Regions from separate parts of the Empedobacter stercoris genome, predicted to be linked through region 2. Evidence: riboswitches for the same ligand, from Rfam matches in the RefSeq annotation. Region 2 holds a riboswitch; each other region holds the start of a gene.

Region 1 (6,321 bases), 400 kb from region 2:
GACATTTGAAGATTTATTTAACTTAATTGAGCGAAATAATTTCAAATCAAAAAATGATTTTATTGTAGCTGTAAAACTTTTTGATGCCGAAAATGATTGGTCAGAACCTTCAACAACTTTAGAAGAATTTATAGGTAAACTTGAATATGAAATAGGAGAGGAAATTTTTTATCATCGTTTAATTTCTAAATTAGAAACCTATTCTTTAACAAATGATGCATGGAAAGTTGAGAGTTTGATGTCTATAAAAGATATTGTAGACCTTGATTTGAATAAAAGTTTGAGAACAATTGTTAATGAGTTTGTAGCGAATAATGAAACAATTTAAAATTATGAAGTTGCTTTTCGTATTCCTGTTTGCTTACGTAGCATTTAGTTGTAAACAATCTGTGATAGAAACAAAAGTGAGTAAAGAGTTAGATTACGAGTTGAAAATTGCATCAAACCAAAAAGCTTTGTTGATTTTATTTCCTTGTTTTCCTTGTGATATAGAACATACAAAACAAGAAGCGAAATTTATAAAACATATAGACCAGCAAGGAATTACGACTTTGTTATTTAATTTTAACCAAAAATTATATTTATCCGATCAGGAGAAAAAAAATATAATAACTCGACTGATTGATATATTAAATCAACATCAATTAAATAAAGTTAACCTTTATATAGGAGGATTTTCGAGTGGAGGGAATGTAGCAATGTTGATAGGAAATGAACTGATGAAAGAACAAAATAGTATCCAGCCTAAAGGTGTTTTTGTAGTCGATTCTCCAATTGATTTAGAAGAATTATATAAAAGTGCAAAAAAGGATATTGAAGAGAATGTAAGTAAAGCTGCGGTAGAAGAAGGCAAATTTTTAATCGAGCTTTTTAATAAAGAATTAGGTGCTCCAGAAGATTCGATTCAGAACTACGAGTATTATTCACCCTATTTAATGTCTAAAAATTCTAATAAGAATATTCAATTTTTAAAAAATATTAAGATAAGATTATATTGTGAGCCAGATATAGAGTGGCAAAGTTCGAATAGAAATAGAACTTATGAAGATTTGAATGCTTTTAAATTAAAAAAAATGGCTTCGCATTTGAAAGCAATTGGAGCGAAGAGTGTAGAGTTTATTGAAACGGAGAATAGAGGCTTTAGAGCAAATGGTCAGAAACATCCGCATTCTTGGAATATAGTAGAGAAGGAAAGTTTAGTTGATTGGATGTTGAATTAGTCTACATTTTTCTCATTATAAAATCTTCCTCATTTGTTTCACCTAAATTAAACTGAAAAATTTCACCGTAATTTACAGGGATTTTGAATGCATTTTTAATTGGTATTTGCAACAAATAACACCATATTAATCGAATTACTCCGCCATGAGCAACAATTAATATTTTTTGAAGTTTGGTATTTCTTAAGTCGTTCATAAAATCAGAGATGCGTAAAAACATTTCGTACATCGATTCGCCATTTGGAGTTGGTATCGTTACAAAATCATCGTACCATGGATTGATTTCTTCCGAAGGAATTTCGTTCCAAGGTTTCATTTCCCAGTCTCCAAAATTGAATTCTTTCAATCGATTATCTAAAATAATTTCTGTAGAAAAAGTGTAGGCTAATTGTTGACAACGATTCAATGGACTCGAAAAAATAGTATCAAAATCGTGATCGATTTTAGCATGTATTTCTTTTACTTCGTCTAAAAACGTGTCTGTCAAATCGACATCGGTTTGTCCGTAACAAACCGATGAAGGGATTTTGACTTTTGTATGTCGTATTACAAAAATTTGCATATAATCAGTATTCCTAAATAAAATAAAACTTCGGTAACTTGTTGTACAGTTCCCAAACAATCGCCTGTATAACCGCCTATATATTTCTTAAAATACCAACCCAAATAGACTTTACCTATATAACAAAGTGGTAAAATCAACAAGAATTTCCATTCGCCAAAAACTATAAAAGGAAGTAAACAAAATAGAAAACTTATGAGCAAGTTTTTAATCGGTAAAGCTTTACTCGCCATTGGTTTTGATTTGCTTTTGTCAATATCGGTGACATATTCGTGGGTGTAAATCATCATTCCAGAAAAAAAACGACTTACCGAATGTGCAGCAATTAAAGTGAAAATAATCAACCAAAAATTATCTTCTGCAATGTGTTTCAGAGAGGTGAATTTTAATAACAATAACAAGATTGCACCGATAACTCCATAAGCTCCAATTCGGCTATCTTTCATAATTGTCATAATTTTTTCTTTACCATAACCTCCTCCAAAACTATCGCAGACATCAGTAAAACCATCTTCGTGAAAAGCACCAGTCAACAAAATACTTGTAATCATGGTGATAATAATTGCAATATCAACAGGTAAAATAAATTGACAAACACTATAAATAATTGCATTAAAACAACCAACCAATAAGCCAACCGCAGCATAATATTTTTGCGATTGATTCATAATTTCGTTGCTGTAAGGAATCTTGAATGGAATTGGAATTCGAGTAAAAAACATCAATGCCGTTAGGAAATAAGTAATTTCTTTTTTTAGCATTCCACTTCAGTTTCTTTATTACTGACACCAGCAGATTCAAAACTTGCCATATCATTAAAGAAATTTACTGCACTTTTAATAATTGGATAAGCCAAAGCACAACCTGTTCCTTCTCCTACGCGTAAATTGATTTTCAAGATAGGTTCTTCGTTGAAATAATTTAATAGATAACGATGTCCAATTTCATCACTTTGATGACAAAAAATAGCGTTTTTCAAAATTTCAGGTTTCAATTTCGATGCGACTAAAATTGCAGCTGAAGCAATATAACCATCTATCATCAACAGCATATTATGTTCATAAGCAGCGAGCATTGCACCTGTCATTTGCGCGACTTCAAAACCTCCGAAAGTTGCTAAAATTTGTTTCGGATCATTTATTTCACCTTGATTTTCCTTTGCTTGAGTCAGAATATTAATCTTATTTTGTAATTGTTCATCATTCAAGCCTGTACCTCGGCCAACACATTGTTCAAGTGGAAGTTGAGTTAAATAGTGAATAATCATTGATGCAGATGAAGTGTTTCCAATTCCCATTTCCCCAAAACCAATAATATTCGTTCCGTTTTGAGCGATTTCATCAACAATTTTCTTCGAATGATCAAAGCATTGTTGCAATTCTTCTGCATTCATTGCAGGTTCGTACAAAAAGTTTTTGGTTGATTTTGCAATTTTGCAATTTTTCAGAACCGAATAATCTTCAAAATTATAATTGACTCCTGCATCAACAATTGTTAAATCGATTTCATTTTGATTACAAAAAACATTAATAGCAGCCCCATTATTTAGGAAATTAATAACCATTTGCGGTGTAACCTCCGCAGGATAAGCACTTACGCCAGATTGTGAAATACCATGATCGCTTGCGAAAACAATTAGATGTGGATTAACTAATTCTAAATGATTTTTTTGTTGAACTAAACCAATCTTCAAAGCGATTTTTTCTAATAAACCTAAAGCTCCAAGAGGTTTTGTTTTAAGGTCAATAAGGTGTTGAATTTCTTCTTTTAGCATGTTTTTATAAACTAAGTTTTAATAAAAATGCTTTCGAAATCAAGTGCAATCAATTCAACAAAAACCGAGATTATTGTAGTTTTGATTGAGCTTCAATCGCGAAAGCATCATCTAAAAAGTGGTCTGGCTTATAGTGTTCACTACTTACAGTTGCGCGACAGCTCGAGATTTGCACTCGATTCCCTTTTGTGCAACTAATGTAAGAAAATAATTATGATTTGAAAAAATTAAACTTTTTTAAAATTAATTGATTACAAAAATTTATAATTATGTAATATATTTAACCACCTCTACTTACCTTTTAAATAAGATCAATTTTTAATGGAAAATTTTCACATCCCAACGAACGAAAAGCAAAGATTGCAAGCCGTTTACGATTATAATTTGCAAGGACATGATAAAGACGAAGAGTTGGAGGTTTTTGCAAATGCTGCGAGTTTGATTTGTAATGCGCCAATTGCGTTAATTTCTATTTTTGATGAAAATTATCAAGTGATTAAAGCAAATTGTGGAATAGATGTAGATATTGTTCCACGTCAACAAACTATTTGTCAATTTTCTTTAATGGAAGAAGAAATTTTGGTGATTGATGATGTGACGAAATTTGAACCTGCAAAAAATATTGCTGGAGTAAAAGCTGCAAATATTAAGTTTTATGCTGGTGTTCCGTTGATTGATGACAATGGAAATGTTTTGGGGACATTATGTGTAAACGATCATTATCCAAGAACGTTAGACGAAAAACAACGCAATTTATTGATTCAATTAGGGAAAAATATTACAAAATTATTGGTCAGTAAAAAACGAAAAAAAGACGCTGCTTACTTTCAAAATATCTATAAAATTTCGAATAATTTAATTGGAGTTGCTGATATTAATGGTGTATTGAAATCAATTAACCCAGCTTTTAAAAAAGTTTTAGAAGTTAAAAATGACCAATTAATTCGTTCAAAAAATTTCTTAGACTTTGTTTCGGAAAAGGATAAGAAAAAAGTTCAAATGTTTTTGGCTGATTTGAAAACTAATTCAGGTTCTATTGACTTCAAATGTTTGATGTGTTCAATAGAAACGAAAGAAGAAAAAATGGTTGAATGGTATACTAAATTAAACACTTCGTATGATAACGAGATTTTCTTATTTGGACGAGATATTACACTTGAAAACTCTAAAAAGGAGGAACTAGAAAACAGTGAACGTAAGTTTAGAAATTTTTTCAATTCTTCGCTTGGTTTAATGACGATTCACGATTTGGATGGTAATATTTTATCCATTAACAAAAAAGGTTTAGAATCGATAGGTTATACTGAAGAAGAATCGAAAGATTTGGATCTTAAAAAATTAATCCCAAAATCTAATCAAAAAGAATATCAAATCTATATAGAGACGATTTTAAGTAAAAAGCAAGATTCTGGTTTGATGAGCTTGATTAAGAAAGATGGTTCGTTAACATATTGGTTATACAATAATATTTTGGACAAAGATAATGATGGAAATCCGATTGTGATGAGTACTGCGGTTGATATGACGCAACGAATAATCTTGGAAAGAGACTTGAATCGTGTTCGTCAGTTACTAGATCATACGTACGAAGTTGCCAATGTTGGAGGTTGGAAATACGATTTAGTTAAGCAAAAATTAATTTGGACTGATATAACGAAAAAAATCCATGAAGTTGAACTAGATTATGAACCAAATGTAGAAACTTCACTCAATTTTTATGAAGCAAAAAGTAGTTATCCAAAAATAAAGAAAGCTTTTAGAGATGCGGTAGAAAAAGGAATCGGATATGATATGGAGTTACAAATAGTTACCCAAAAAGGAAAAACAATTTGGGTAAGATGTAAAGGAATTCCAGAGTTCGTAAATGGAAAATGTGTTAGCGTTTTTGGAACTTTTCAGGATATTGATGAGAGAAAACGTTATACGTTAGAGTTGGCTCGACAAAAAGCTATTTTCGAAACATTTATTAATCATGTACCTGCATCTGTTGCAATGTTTGATAAGGATATGAATTATCTAACTTTGAGTAATCAATGGTGTGATGAATTTGTAGTAAAAAAGAAAAATGTGATCGGAAAATCTCATTATGAAATGTACAATGTTCCAGAAGAAAGAAAAGCGATTTATGACGCTTGTTTGCAAGGTGAAAGTTATTCGGATGAAGATATGATTTATCGCACACCAAAATATGATACGGATCAACACTATTTATGGGCGATTCATCCGTGGTATATCAACAAAAAACAGATTGGTGGTCTGATTATGTTTTCGCAAAATATAACAGAATCTGTCAAGAAAAATAAAGAACTTAAAAAAGCTAAAAAGAATGCTGATCTCGCTAGTAAGGCAAAGTCTGAATTTTTAGCAAATATGAGCCACGAGATTCGAACGCCGTTAAATGGTGTGATTGGTTTCTCTGATTTATTGTTGAAAACGCCACTTAATCCGACTCAAAAACAATATTTGAATTTTATTAATGATTCTGCAAATTCATTATTGTCAATAATAAATGATATTTTAGATTTCTCTAAAATTGAATCCGGTCGAATGGATGTTTTGATAGAAAAAAATAATTTGTTCGAGTTAGGAAATCAAGTAATCAATGTGATTCTTTATCAAGCCGAAAACAAAAAAATTGAATTATTGTTGAATATAGATAATAATTTACCTCAATTTATTTGGATTGATGAAGTTCGTCTAAAACAAGTTTTGATTAATCTACTTGGGAATGCCGTGAAATTCACCGAAAAAGGTGAAATAGAACT
Region 2 (6,321 bases):
GAATACATTTACGTTTAATTCGGATTCAGCCAAAAAAGTTTGGATTAAAGTATCAGCACAAGATTCAATGGCTAATATTCGGATTAATCATATCAAAGGACCTGCAGATTCTATAAAAGGAGGACCTTTCGGAAAAGAAACGATTTTCGAGTTACCTGCACGTGGTGTTTATCAATTTTCTATTTCAGAAAAGCCTACAAATGCAAAACCTTATGCTGGACAGTATAAAGTTGAATTGAAATTATTGTGGAAGTAATGATCTATCTTTCAAAATAAAATAAAAATTTTAGTTAATTTTTATCAATTATTTTCCAAAACATTTTTAAGTTTATGGAAATACTCACACATGAAATCGAAATTATTATTCTCACTTGGCTTAATTACTGCAACTATGAGTTTATCAGCTCAAACGAATGAACAAATTTTAACGTTGATAAATAACGAAGTAAAACAAAATTCGGAGGCTTATCAACAATTAAAAAAAGCAACCGAAACGATTGGGCATCGTGCAACAGGAACAGAAAATGGAAAGAAAGCAGAAGAATATGCTGCAAATTTATTGCGTTCTTATGGTTATGATATTGTTTTTCAGGAATTTACTTTTAATGGGTGGAATCGTAAGAGTTTAGATCTTAAAGTTAATCATCAATCAATCGAAGCGGTTGCGTTAGCACATTCGCCTGCAAAAGTCAAACTTTCTGGTGAATTGATTGATTTGGGAAATGGTCTACAAGATGATTACAAACAAATTGGTGATCAAGTAAAAGGTAAAATTGTTTTCGCTGCACTTGGTTTATTAGAAGGGACACCAAAAGAAGTTGAGAATCTGCATCGCTCCGAAAAAACTGCTTTAGCAGAAAAATATGGAGCAAAAGGAATTATTTTGTTTAATCGTGCTCCAGGAGAAATTTTATTAACAGGTACTGCTTCGGTTACGGGAGAAATTATCAAGATTCCTGCACTTAATATCAGTTTAGAAGCCGGATTGAAAATCAAAGAAAATTTAAAGAAAGGAAAGGAAGTTGCAAAAATAGAAATGAAAAATGATGTTGGACAAATGAAAGGTCGCAACATTATTGCCACGAAAATTGGAACTAAATATCCAGACGAAAAAATTGTTTTAGGAGGTCATTTAGATAGTTGGGATTTAGCTACGGGAGCTATAGATAATGGAGTGGGAAGTTTTTCTGTGATTGATGTAGCAAGAACGTTCAAAAAACTTCAATTGAAAAATGAGCGAACAATAGAGTTTGTTCTATTTATGGGAGAAGAAGTTGGATTGATTGGTTCTAAACATTATGTGAATCAAGCAATGAAAGATGGTTCAATTCATCAAATAAAAGTGATGTCAAATATGGATATGACAACTAATCCAAAATCCTATTATTCGACAATGGAAAGCAGTTTGCCAATTTTATCAGCATATGCGAAAGATGTCCAAAAAGTAATTCCAGATTTTAAATCGAGTACATATGTAAGTATCGGTTTACATTCGGATCATCAGCCTTTTATGTTACAAGGTGTGCCAATTATAGGTTTGTCAGATAGTCAATTTACAAAAGGTGCTTTAGATTGTTACCACGCCAATTGTGATACGTTTGATTATGTAGAAGAAGTTGGCTTAAAAAATAATGTCATTTTAGAAACCTATTTGTTATACCAATTAAGTAATCTTGATCAAATACCTTCTAATCATTGGTCTGAACTTGAAATAAAAGAAGCTTTAATCAAAGGAAATTTAAAAACTCCACTTCGTATTTCAGGCGATTGGAGATGGTAATATCAAAAAAATCCTTCAGAATTTCTGAAGGATTTTTTGTTTATTTCTTTTTTAATTTAACGGTAAAATGTCGTAAGATTTCTGATTCCCACGAAATTTCATAACCTGAATTAATCTCATTTCGGCGATCGAAAATATTCTTCAATGCTACTGCGATATAATCCATGTGACTTTGGAAATAAGTACGCCTTGGAATGGCTAAACGCAACAATTCTAACTTTGGATAACGATTTTCTCTTGTTTCAGGATCACGATCAGCCAAAATAGTTCCAATTTCTACACCTCGAATTCCAGCTTCCTTATACAATTCAATTCCTAAAGTTTGTGCAGGGAATTCTTCGCGCGGGACGTTTGGCAAGAATTTTACAGCATCTACAAAAATAGCATGTCCTCCAATTGGCTGTTGAATCGGAATTCCATATTCGATTAATTTATTTCCTAAATATTCGATCTGTTTGATACGAGATTGTAAGTACGAATATTCTGTTGATTCTTGTAAACCTTGTGCTAAGGCAGCTAAATCGCGTCCAGCTAATCCTCCATAACTTAAATATCCTTCGTATATAATTCCAAAATTTCCACAAATTTTATATAGCTCTTCGTTATTCAGTGCAATAAATCCACCGATATTTACCAAACCATCTTTTTTTGCAGACATCGTCATTCCATCCCCAAAAGAAAACATTTCCAAAACAATTTCTTTAATTGTTTTCTGCTTAAATTCTTCTTCTCTTTCTTTGATGAAGTATGCATTTTCAGCGAAACGAGCACCGTCAAAAAAGACAGGAATTTCATACTGATTAGATAGTTCACGTACTTGACGAATGTTCTCCATAGATACAGGTTGACCACCAGAAGAATTACACGTTACCGTGATTAAAGTAAATGGAATTTTTTCTTTGCCATATTCTTTGTAGACATTTTCAAGCTTTTGTAAATCGATATTTCCTTTGAATGGATGAATCAATTCGCTATCAAATGCTTCGTCAATTGTACAATCAATGGCATGTGCTTTTCTAAATTCAATGTGTCCTTTTGTTGTGTCAAAATGTGAATTTCCAGGAACCACATGACCTTCTTTAACAAGTGCCGAAAATAATACATTTTCCGCTGCACGACCTTGATGAGTAGGTAAAAGAAATTTGAAACCTGTAATTGTATTGATTGTTTCTTTTAGTTTCAAGAATGATTGAGAACCTGCGTAACTTTCGTCTCCAGTCATCATCTCAGACCACTGTTTATCCGACATAGCTCCAGTTCCTGAATCGGTTAATAGATCGATAAATACTTTATGGCTTTCAAGATTAAATAGGTTGTAGTCTTTTTCTTCGATCCACTTTTCGCGCTCTTCTGGAGTAGATTGATAAATTTCTTCGACCATTTTTATACGAAATGGTTCGGCAAAAGGTAATTTCATTTTTTTGTGTTTAGTGTAAAACTAAGAAACCTTAAGAATATTATCAATTATATAATTAAAAACGAAAAAAAATCCTTTATCTCTTAGATAAAGGATTTTAGCTTTTTATAGTTCGTTGTTAGTCAATAACAGGAACTGGTCTTTTGTTTTCGTTAATAGCAACTAACGTAAATGTTCCAGTAATCGCTTTTTCGCGGCCATCTCTGTACATACTTTCGATGAATATATCAATTTGTACATCCAAACTTGTACGACCAACACGAACAACTTTACCAACCATTTCGACAATAGTTCCGGCAGGAATAGAATGTTTAAAATCAATTTTATCACTACTTACTGTAACAATAGGTTTACGACAAAAACGAGTTGCTGTCATAAAAGCAATTTCATCCATCAGATACATGACTGATCCGCCAAACATGGTGTTGTGATGGTTTGTATCTCCTGGAAAAACAGCTTTGAAAATACGAGTTTCAGAATTGATGATACGTTGTTCGATCAACTCTTCTCTTGGGGTTTTTTCCACTTCCATTATCATAATATTACACGTTACTTTTTCTTAAAATTAATTTTGTGACAATGTTTTTGTGGTGTTTTAATAATTTCATAGAACATAATTTTTGAACCTTTTTCGCGAAAGTTTATTATAAATTAAAATTTCAAAATTGGCATTCTGGCTTATCAAATTTGTTGATTTACAGTTGCGCGACAGCTCGTGAGTTACACACGATTTCCCTATATTTTGAAATGAAACAAGGTGCAAAGATAGATGAGAAAAATGAAATTTTTATATTTATTGGATCGAATTCGTTGGTTTGGAATAATTCGTGTAAATTCATTTTCTCAATTTTTTTAATCATTTTAAAAGAAACCAATGAAAATTAAACCAATAAAAGACTTAGTTCATAATATTAATGAGTGGGAAGAATTAGTTGCTCAAACCAAAGATTTAACAAATAAAGTTATTCAGGATATTAATTTTATTCGTCACGAGATCAATTGGGAAGAATATAATTTGTGTAATACTTCTTTCTTGGGATGTAAGTTTAGACAACATCATGCAATTCATTTAATAGAGCGCGGAGCTTTTATATATCCAAAGTTTGAAGCTGTTCCTTATAATCCTTATCGAGGAAAATTATACACATGGCAAGAGTTGATGGAAGGTTACGATCCAAATAATGACCAAAGTATTGATCTAAAAATCTATAAACATTTCAAAAAACATAAATATAATCCTTCTGTTTCTGAAGCTTTAGCTCAACGTTTGCATGATTTATCAATTGATGATGGTTTGCGAAGAATCTTAGAGTATGATGATGAGGGAATGACAAAACGAAAAGTCGTTGGGTTTATGGGCGGACATTCTACAGCGCGCAATTCAGAGTTCTATAATGAAACAGCGAAAGCCGCAAAATTAGCAACATCGAAAGGATATTTTGTAGTTTCTGGGGGAGGTCCAGGGATTATGGAAGCTGCAAATTTAGGAGCTTATATGGCAAATTATTCAGACGAAGATCTAATGAATGCAATTCATATTTTAGCAGATTTAGATTTTGTAGATGAAAATAAAACAGAGTATTTAGCCAAGAATTATATGACAAATGCTAAGAAAGTTTTGGATCTTTACCCAAATGGTGCTGAAAGTTTAGCTATTCCAACTTGGTTTTACGGACACGAGCCAAGTAATTTGTTTGCAACAAATATTGCAAAGTATTTTTCGAATAGTATTCGTGAAGATATGTTGTTAACCATTAGTTTGTTCGGATTGGTTTATGCGCCAGGAAGTGCAGGAACTACTCAAGAAATTTTTCAGGAAGCAGCGCAAAACCATTACGGAACATCAGGGTATTACAGTCCAATGATATTTTTGAGCAAAAAAAGGTATGTAGAAGATACTTCGATTTATTCTGTATTGCATCAATTATCAACAGGAAGACCTTATAAAGACTTATTATTTTTGACAGATTCGTCTGATTTAGCGATTGATTTTATTGAAAAGCATCCACCAATCAAAGTAGATAAAAAAAATAATTAAAATATTTTTAATTATTTTTAAGTAATTAAAGTGTTGTTAGATAAATATTTAAATCTTGTTTTCTTTAGATTTTTCTGAATAAAATAAAATAAATTGGAATAATATTTGGTATTTTAAATAATGAACGTATATTTGCAGTCCAATAACGCGAGATGGAGCAGTAGGTAGCTCGTCGGGCTCATAACCCGAAGGTCACAGGTTCGAGTCCTGTTCTCGCTACTAAATCGCGAGGTGGAGCAGTAGGTAGCTCGTCGGGCTCATAACCCGAAGGTCATCGGTTCGAGTCCGGTCCTCGCTACTACAAAGAGAGTTTCTAACAAGAAACTCTCTTTTTTTATATCTTAACTTCTCGAATTAATTTGGATAAACTATTTTTGTATGATGAATGTAGAAGAATATAAAAAACAATATAACGCTAAACAGCAAAAACTGAATAGCGTTTTTATCATTTGTAAACAATAGTTAAAAGCATGCATTTTTTAACCCATTTTTACACCTATTTTTATATCGTTTTTTACGATGGATTTTTGACAAGAATTTAATAGTTTTCACCTTCCTGCATTTTTATTTTTTTCCCATTTCTAAAATTAAAAACTTCGCCTGTCTTTTTATCTAATACCAAAGGATATTTATTATTAAAAACATATCTTTCATTACTGTTATTTTTTATTAAATAATAAGTAAAACAAAACAACAAAGCAATTATTATTGCAGTTGCAGAATATATTATTTCTTTATTTTTCATCATCAAATTCAGTTATATTATTACAGATATCTCCATAAGAACTAAAATCACCATCCCAAATAGTAAGGTATTCTAATTCATCTACTTCTTTTCCATTTTTATCAAAAATTTTAGCAGTCATTTCTAAAGGAACTGGATATTTATAATTATTTTGATAACCATAATCATCAATATTATTCGAGTAGTAAAAGACTTGATTGTAAATAAAAAATTGATTGTTTTTTAAATTCTCAAAATGAGTAGAAATAACAATTAATTTATTATAACCATTTGTTCCTTTTACTTCTAACGATTGATTAATAAAATCCCAATCAGTGTTTAGATTAAACTGTTTTCTAAAA
Region 3 (6,321 bases), 270 kb from region 2:
TAAAGTCCAATTTTTCTGTTGTAGAAATAATTGAATCTCCTATTTTCCAAGTATAAGTTGCGTTATCAAATCCTTGAGTATTCGCTTCTATATTTAGATTCTTAAATCGAGTAACTTCATACTCGCTTTTTAATGCAACATCATATAAAGAAGTATCAATTGATTCATCATCTGAACAACTGTAAATTCCAACTACTCCCAAAGAAATAATTGAATAAAGTAATATAGATTTATTTTTCATATGTAAATTTTATTTGTAAACAAAAGCAAAATGAGCGGGAATATTTCCGGCTCCAGTTTTCCATTTAAAGACTCCATTTTTATCAAAACAATACACATAACCCATCGAAACATAGTTTCCAACATCGGTAATAAAAATGTCTTTTGTCTTTGGATTTATGGCGATTCCATAAGGTGTTTCGATAGTGTTAATCACAGGATCATTCACCAATGTATTGTTGATAACTTGTTCTGTTTTGGTATCAATTACACCATAAGATTTGGTGTATTCGAAAGTTGTATAGCTAAATTCATTCGAATAATAATACAGCTTGTCATCATCAATCGTAAAGTTAGAAACTGGAATATCAAATTTCTTTTTGATTTGATGTGTCTTACTATCAATTACAAAAAGATTAGATGAAATATCTTTATAATTACCACGAGAAGTGACATACAAATCGCCATCAGCATCTTTTTTGATACGATGAAGATTCACTTCAACATCTATTTTTTTCGTTTCTTTAAATGTTGACAAGTCAATCACCGAAATAGTTCTATCATAATCTGGAACTCTATACCCACCAGAATTTGCAACATATAAATTATTTCCAACCACTTCCAATTCATCTGGTTGATACCCAACAGTCACTTGACGCGTAACGGATAAATTAATCGTATCAATCTCTACTACTTTTCCTAAAGGCGCTTTCGGGTCAAGCGTGACTGGACCTGCATACGAAGTAGCATACGCCTTTCCATTTGCAAATGTGATGTATCGCCCATTCTCTAAAGGAATTGTTCCTAAATGCTTCGCAGTTTTAACATCCATTACTTCGATAAAATTGGACACATTGATTACCGCATATAGCTTGTTACCATAAATCTTAATATCATTTCCAACATCGCCCAATTCTTTTACTACTTCAGGGTTTGCTGAAGCATAAATGTTTCGATTATACACGCCTGTTTTAAAATCCATATAATCTATTGTCGCCATATTGCTTCCCATCTTTCCTTCGTTCAGTAAATAAAATCCAGCGACATCTGTTTCTTCTGGAGTTGTTACACCATCTTCTTCACTTTCGATTAAATACGTATCTTGCTGACATGCATAAAAAGTGGTTGCTGTTAATAAACAGACGAATAATTGTTTAAAATATCTCATAAATTTGCGCTTAATATAAATTTGAATTGCCTCCCTGGCATTGGATAATTGTAAATCACATCGTATTGTTGATTCAAGACATTGTTTAATTCAAAAGAAATTTTGAACGAATTTTGATTTAATTTAAATTCTTTATGCACGCCCAAATCATTTGTAAACCAAGGATTAAGTCGATTATATTTATTATTATCTTGATGCACATTGTATCGTTCGCCCACATAAATAAAACTGTAATTGAAATTCCACGTTTTGTATGAAGCGCCTAAAACAAAGGATCCGCTATGCTTGGCTGTATATGGAATTTGATTTTTGTAGTAACTTTTTGTAGGACTTGAATAATCTAACGCTTCTAAAAAACCATAGTTCAACATTGGCGAAAACTCTATCTCACCAAAACTAAATGTTGATCGCAGTTTAATATCCAATCCTTTCATCCTTGTTTGACCAAGATTCATCATTGTAAATCGAAACAAACTGCCCGAAGGAACAGCTACAATTTTATCGGTAACTTCGTTGTAGTAAGCATCAGCTTGAATGGAAATATTTTTGAAGAAACGATGAAATGATTTAGAATAGGTAAATCCCACATTATATTGTGTAGAAAATTCTGGTCGAAGATTAGCATAACCAATACTCGTGTAATATAAATCGTTGAACGTTGGCATTCTAAAAATTCGCTTATAAAATGCTCTAATGTTAAAATCGTGTGATTTGAATGGTTGGTAATTTGCAATAATCGTTGGTGTCCAAATAGTTTTATCTTGTGCGCTTGTATTTTTTTCGACCGATTCTTTCACAAAAGTTCCCAATAAACTTCCTTGTAAACTCAAACGATTCATACGATAAGTTGAAGCAAAAGCAATCAAATTTGTGTGACGAGTTGGATATGAAAATTCTTTTAAATCAGCATCTAAATTGTTAAACTGATAGTCAGTTGCAACGTTCACATCCCACTTATCGCTAATAGAATATAGATTTGCCCACGAAACATAAAACTCCCGTTGAATGTATTTATTTTCATTTTTTACGGTAGAAACGGTATCTGTAAAATGTGTAAAATCGTATGCAAACTTTGCATTAATCTTCGACTGAAAATTATTGAAACGTTTTTCGAATTTTCCCTGAACAAAATAATTTTTATCAACTAATGTTTGTCCGCGCCCATCAAATCGACCTCTTACAATTGCTGCTGGTATTCCCCGATCCGAATCAAACAAATAACCTTTTACATTCCAATTGCATTGATTTCCTTTTCCGAATAATCCCAATTCAACACGTTTCGCGTCAACTTGCCCATCTCGACGTCTCAAAACTGTATCATATGCTGTAGAACCGTCCATATTTTTTCGTTGATAACGAAATTTATACACTCCATTCGTTTTGATATATTCAGCGCTTAAAACTGCTGATAAACGATCAGAAATCTTTTGTTCAATTCGTGTTGAAGGGTTAATTAATTGAATAGAGCCTAATTTATATCGAAGTGTAATATTAGTACTTTTGTTATCTCTAAAAACAGGCTTCTTAGTTTCTAAATAAATTGCATTAGCTGACGCATAATCTTTTGCTGATTGAAAAATATTACTTTTTTGACCAATGTATAACGAAATAACTTCCATATCGTCCAACGAAAATTTTCCTAAATCTATAATTCCGTTCTGCGCATTTCCCAATTGAATACCATCATAAAACACTCCAACATGCTGAGAGCCCATTCCACGAACATCAATTGTTTTCAATCCACCTACCCCACCGTAATCTTTGATTTGTACACCAGAAAAGAAACGAACAGCGTCGGCAACAGAATGGCTATTCAAAGCCTGTAATTGCTCTCCCTTTAATTCTTGAACAGGAACTACAGTTTTAGTATTTGTCGTTGAAATATCAACCTGTTGAAGCTCTAATATACTATCACGAAAAATTTGCGCATAGGCAATATTACATGAAAGTAAAATCAAGCTGCAACAATAAATTATAGTTTTTAGATTTCTCATTTAGCAATAATTAATTGTTGCTAACGAGAGTGTATGAAGTCAGTACATAGGCATTTACCTATCCCAAAATTGTTCTTCACGCTTCAGTCCCCGAAAGCATTAACATATCATTTTGGTAGGTCTTCTGACTTACTCCTTTTTTAGAAAATCCTTCCCATTCACAAAGAACAGTGGATAATTTATATTCTAAAAAATATGGAGCTTACAGCAGCGGGTCTGTTCAGGATTTTCACCTGATTCCCTGTTACCGAACTATTACGCTCGCACCAAATGTTAACCAAAAATAAAGTTATTATTTTGAATAAACAATTAAACTTTTATTCAAAATATAAATCAATTGCATATATTCTATAAAATTTCTTTCTGGGCGTTCCCTCGCCAACAAAATTATAATTAAATAGTAAAATTTCCTACGCTCGGTCGGGCTATCCGTTGCAATCTTTTGTTTGGAGTATCATAGGTACCTAAAAACAAAATCCTTCGTCAAACAAAAGGATTTCCACTACTATCCCTAACGCGGGTTTTAAGTTATAACCATAAGACGTTAATAAATCTGTCATTCTGTGAGTTTAACGAAGAATCTCAACTATTCGTCAATTCGAGTAAAAATCTGTGATTTTTGTATCGAGAACTTAGACCTAAAGAACGTATTTCAGCTTCGTGAAGCTCTAATATCTAATTACTAACATCTCAAAAAAGTATAAACAAAAAAAAGCCTCAAGAAATAATCTTGAGGCTTTTGATAAAAACTGGCGACGACCTACTCTCCCGCAATCGCAGTACCATCGGCGCAGGCAGGCTTAACTTCTCTGTTCGGAATGGGAAGAGGTGAGCCCTGCAGCTATAGTCACCCTAATATTTTTAATTAGGTATTAGTTCCTAATATTTTTTGACATTATTAAATGTTGTATTAAGTCTTATGTTTTATTGTATTAAGTGATTACTTAATACTTTTTACATAATACATTTTACAAACTCTTACAATCTGGTATTACATGTTTAATCCAAATAAGATTAACTAACCTTCTCTATGACGATTAAATCAATGTTAGTATTTAATCTTTTTATTTTGGTTGGTATCGCTACCAACTATCTTTGATTCGTTGTACTTTTAAGAAAAAGTCTATGGGTAATTAGTACTACTCGACTATGACATCGCTGCCTTTACATCTATAGCCTATCAACGTTGTAGTCTACAACGACCCTTTAAAGAAGTCTAATCTTGCGGCGAGTTTCGCACTTATATGCTTTCAGTGCTTATCTCTTCCAAACGTAGCTACTCAGCGGTGCACCTGGCGGCACAACTGATACACCAGAGGTTTGTTCAACACGGTCCTCTCGTACTAGAGTCAAGTCCGCTCAAACTTCTAACGATCACAACAGATAGAGACCGAACTGTCTCACGACGTTCTGAACCCAGCTCGCGTGCCACTTTAATGGGCGAACAGCCCAACCCTTGGGACCTTCTCCAGCCCCAGGATGTGACGAGCCGACATCGAGGTGCCGAACCTCCCCGTCGATGTGAGCTCTTGGGGGAGACTAGCCTGTTATCCCCGGAGTACCTTTTATCCTTTGAGCGATGGCCCTTCCATACGGAACCACCGGATCACTATGTCCTGCTTTCGCACCTGATCGACTTGTTGGTCTCACAGTCAAGCACCCTTATGCCATTACACTCTACGCACGGTTACCAAGCGTGCTGAGGGTACCTTTGAAAGCCTCCGTTACTCTTTTGGAGGCGACCACCCCAGTCAAACTACCCACCATGCACTGTCCTTCCTAAAAGGAAGTTAGGCTCCAAGTAAATAAAGGGTGGTATTTCAACAATGACTCCACAATACCTAGCGATACTGATTCATAGTCTCCCACCTATCCTACACATTATTTACCCGAAGTCAATACAAAGCTATAGTAAAGGTTCACAGGGTCTTTTCGTCCCGTTGCGATTAACCGGCATCTTCACCGATACTACAATTTCACCGAGATCATGGTTGAGACAGTGCCCAGATCGTTACACCATTCGTGCAGGTCGGAACTTACCCGACAAGGAATTTCGCTACCTTAGGACCGTTATAGTTACGGCCGCCGTTTACTGGGGCTTCAGTCAAAACCTTCGAGTTACCTCTAAGCTCCTTCCTTAACCTTCCAGCACCGGGCAGGTGTCAGACCCTATACGTCATATTTCTATTTTGCAGAGTCCTGTGTTTTTGATAAACAGTCGCCTGGGCCTTTTTACTGAGGCTGTCATTGCTGACAGCGACCTTTCTCCCGAAGTTACAGGTCTATTTTGCCTAATTCCTTAACCATGAATCGCTCGAGCGCCTTAGGATACTCTCCTCGACCACCTGTGTCGGTTTACGGTACGGGCTGCACATCTCGCTATTTCTTGGAACAATTTTCAGAGGATTATCACTCCAGCCGAAACCTTCGTGTACTATCCCTACTTTACGTAGGTTCAACGTACTATTCCGTCAGTACGCACCTCCTACAATCATTCGTCACTTTTATTGAGTGCAGGTACGGGAATATTAACCCGTTTGCCATCCACTTCCCCCAAAGGGTGCGTGTTAGGTCCCGACTAACCCTCAGCTGATTAGCATAGCTGAGGAATCCTTAGTCTTACGGCGAATAAGTTTCTCACTTATTTTATCGTTACTCATGCCTACATTTTCTTTTCTAAAAGCTCCACCACCCATTACCAGGTGACTTCTGCGCCGTTAGAATGCTCCCCTACCAGTCATACATAAGTATGAATCCATAGCTTCGGTAATATGCTTATGCCCGATTATTATCCATGCCGGATCGCTCGACTAGTGAGCTGTTACGCACTCGTTAAATGAATAGCTGCTTCCAAGCTAACATCCTAGCTGTCAATGCAATCCAACCGCGTTTTCTCAACTTAGCATATATTTGGGGACCTTAGCTGATGGTCTGGGTTCT

The links. Region 2 has a riboswitch for cobalamin ahead of NZD85_RS10720 (acyl-CoA thioesterase). Riboswitches for the same ligand answer to the same signal wherever they lie in the genome.
Region 1: another riboswitch for cobalamin. It lies ahead of cobT (nicotinate-nucleotide--dimethylbenzimidazole phosphoribosyltransferase); the one in region 2 lies ahead of NZD85_RS10720 (acyl-CoA thioesterase).
Region 3: another riboswitch for cobalamin. It lies ahead of NZD85_RS09460 (TonB-dependent receptor); the one in region 2 lies ahead of NZD85_RS10720 (acyl-CoA thioesterase).

Annotation. Positions count from the first base shown of each region.
Region 1 covers NZ_CP104209.1:2,666,733-2,673,053, forward strand. Annotated here, with positions in the region: gene NZD85_RS12645 (hypothetical protein) at 1-328, shown strand, start outside; gene NZD85_RS12650 (thioesterase domain-containing protein) at 333-1,220, shown strand; gene cobC (alpha-ribazole phosphatase) at 1,222-1,782, opposite strand; gene NZD85_RS12660 (adenosylcobinamide-GDP ribazoletransferase) at 1,767-2,543, opposite strand; gene cobT (nicotinate-nucleotide--dimethylbenzimidazole phosphoribosyltransferase) at 2,537-3,556, opposite strand; cobalamin riboswitch at 3,655-3,774, opposite strand; gene NZD85_RS12670 (response regulator) at 3,878-6,321, shown strand, end outside.
Region 2 covers NZ_CP104209.1:2,261,998-2,268,318, forward strand. Annotated here, with positions in the region: gene NZD85_RS10705 (hypothetical protein) at 1-256, shown strand, start outside; gene NZD85_RS10710 (M28 family peptidase) at 347-1,780, shown strand; gene NZD85_RS10715 (tryptophanase) at 1,821-3,197, opposite strand; gene NZD85_RS10720 (acyl-CoA thioesterase) at 3,316-3,729, opposite strand; adenosylcobalamin (AdoCbl) riboswitch at 3,813-3,959, opposite strand; gene NZD85_RS10725 (LOG family protein) at 4,072-5,235, shown strand; tRNA gene NZD85_RS10730 (tRNA-Met) at 5,382-5,454, shown strand; tRNA gene NZD85_RS10735 (tRNA-Met) at 5,461-5,533, shown strand; gene NZD85_RS10740 (hypothetical protein) at 5,774-5,980, opposite strand; gene NZD85_RS10745 (hypothetical protein) at 5,970-6,321, opposite strand, start outside.
Region 3 covers NZ_CP104209.1:1,996,964-2,003,284, reverse strand. Annotated here, with positions in the region: gene NZD85_RS09475 (PKD-like domain-containing protein) at 1-241, opposite strand, end outside; gene NZD85_RS09465 (YncE family protein) at 251-1,387, opposite strand; gene NZD85_RS09460 (TonB-dependent receptor) at 1,384-3,381, opposite strand; cobalamin riboswitch at 3,478-3,667, opposite strand; rRNA gene rrf (5S ribosomal RNA) at 4,129-4,236, opposite strand; rRNA gene NZD85_RS09450 (23S ribosomal RNA) at 4,495-6,321, opposite strand, start outside.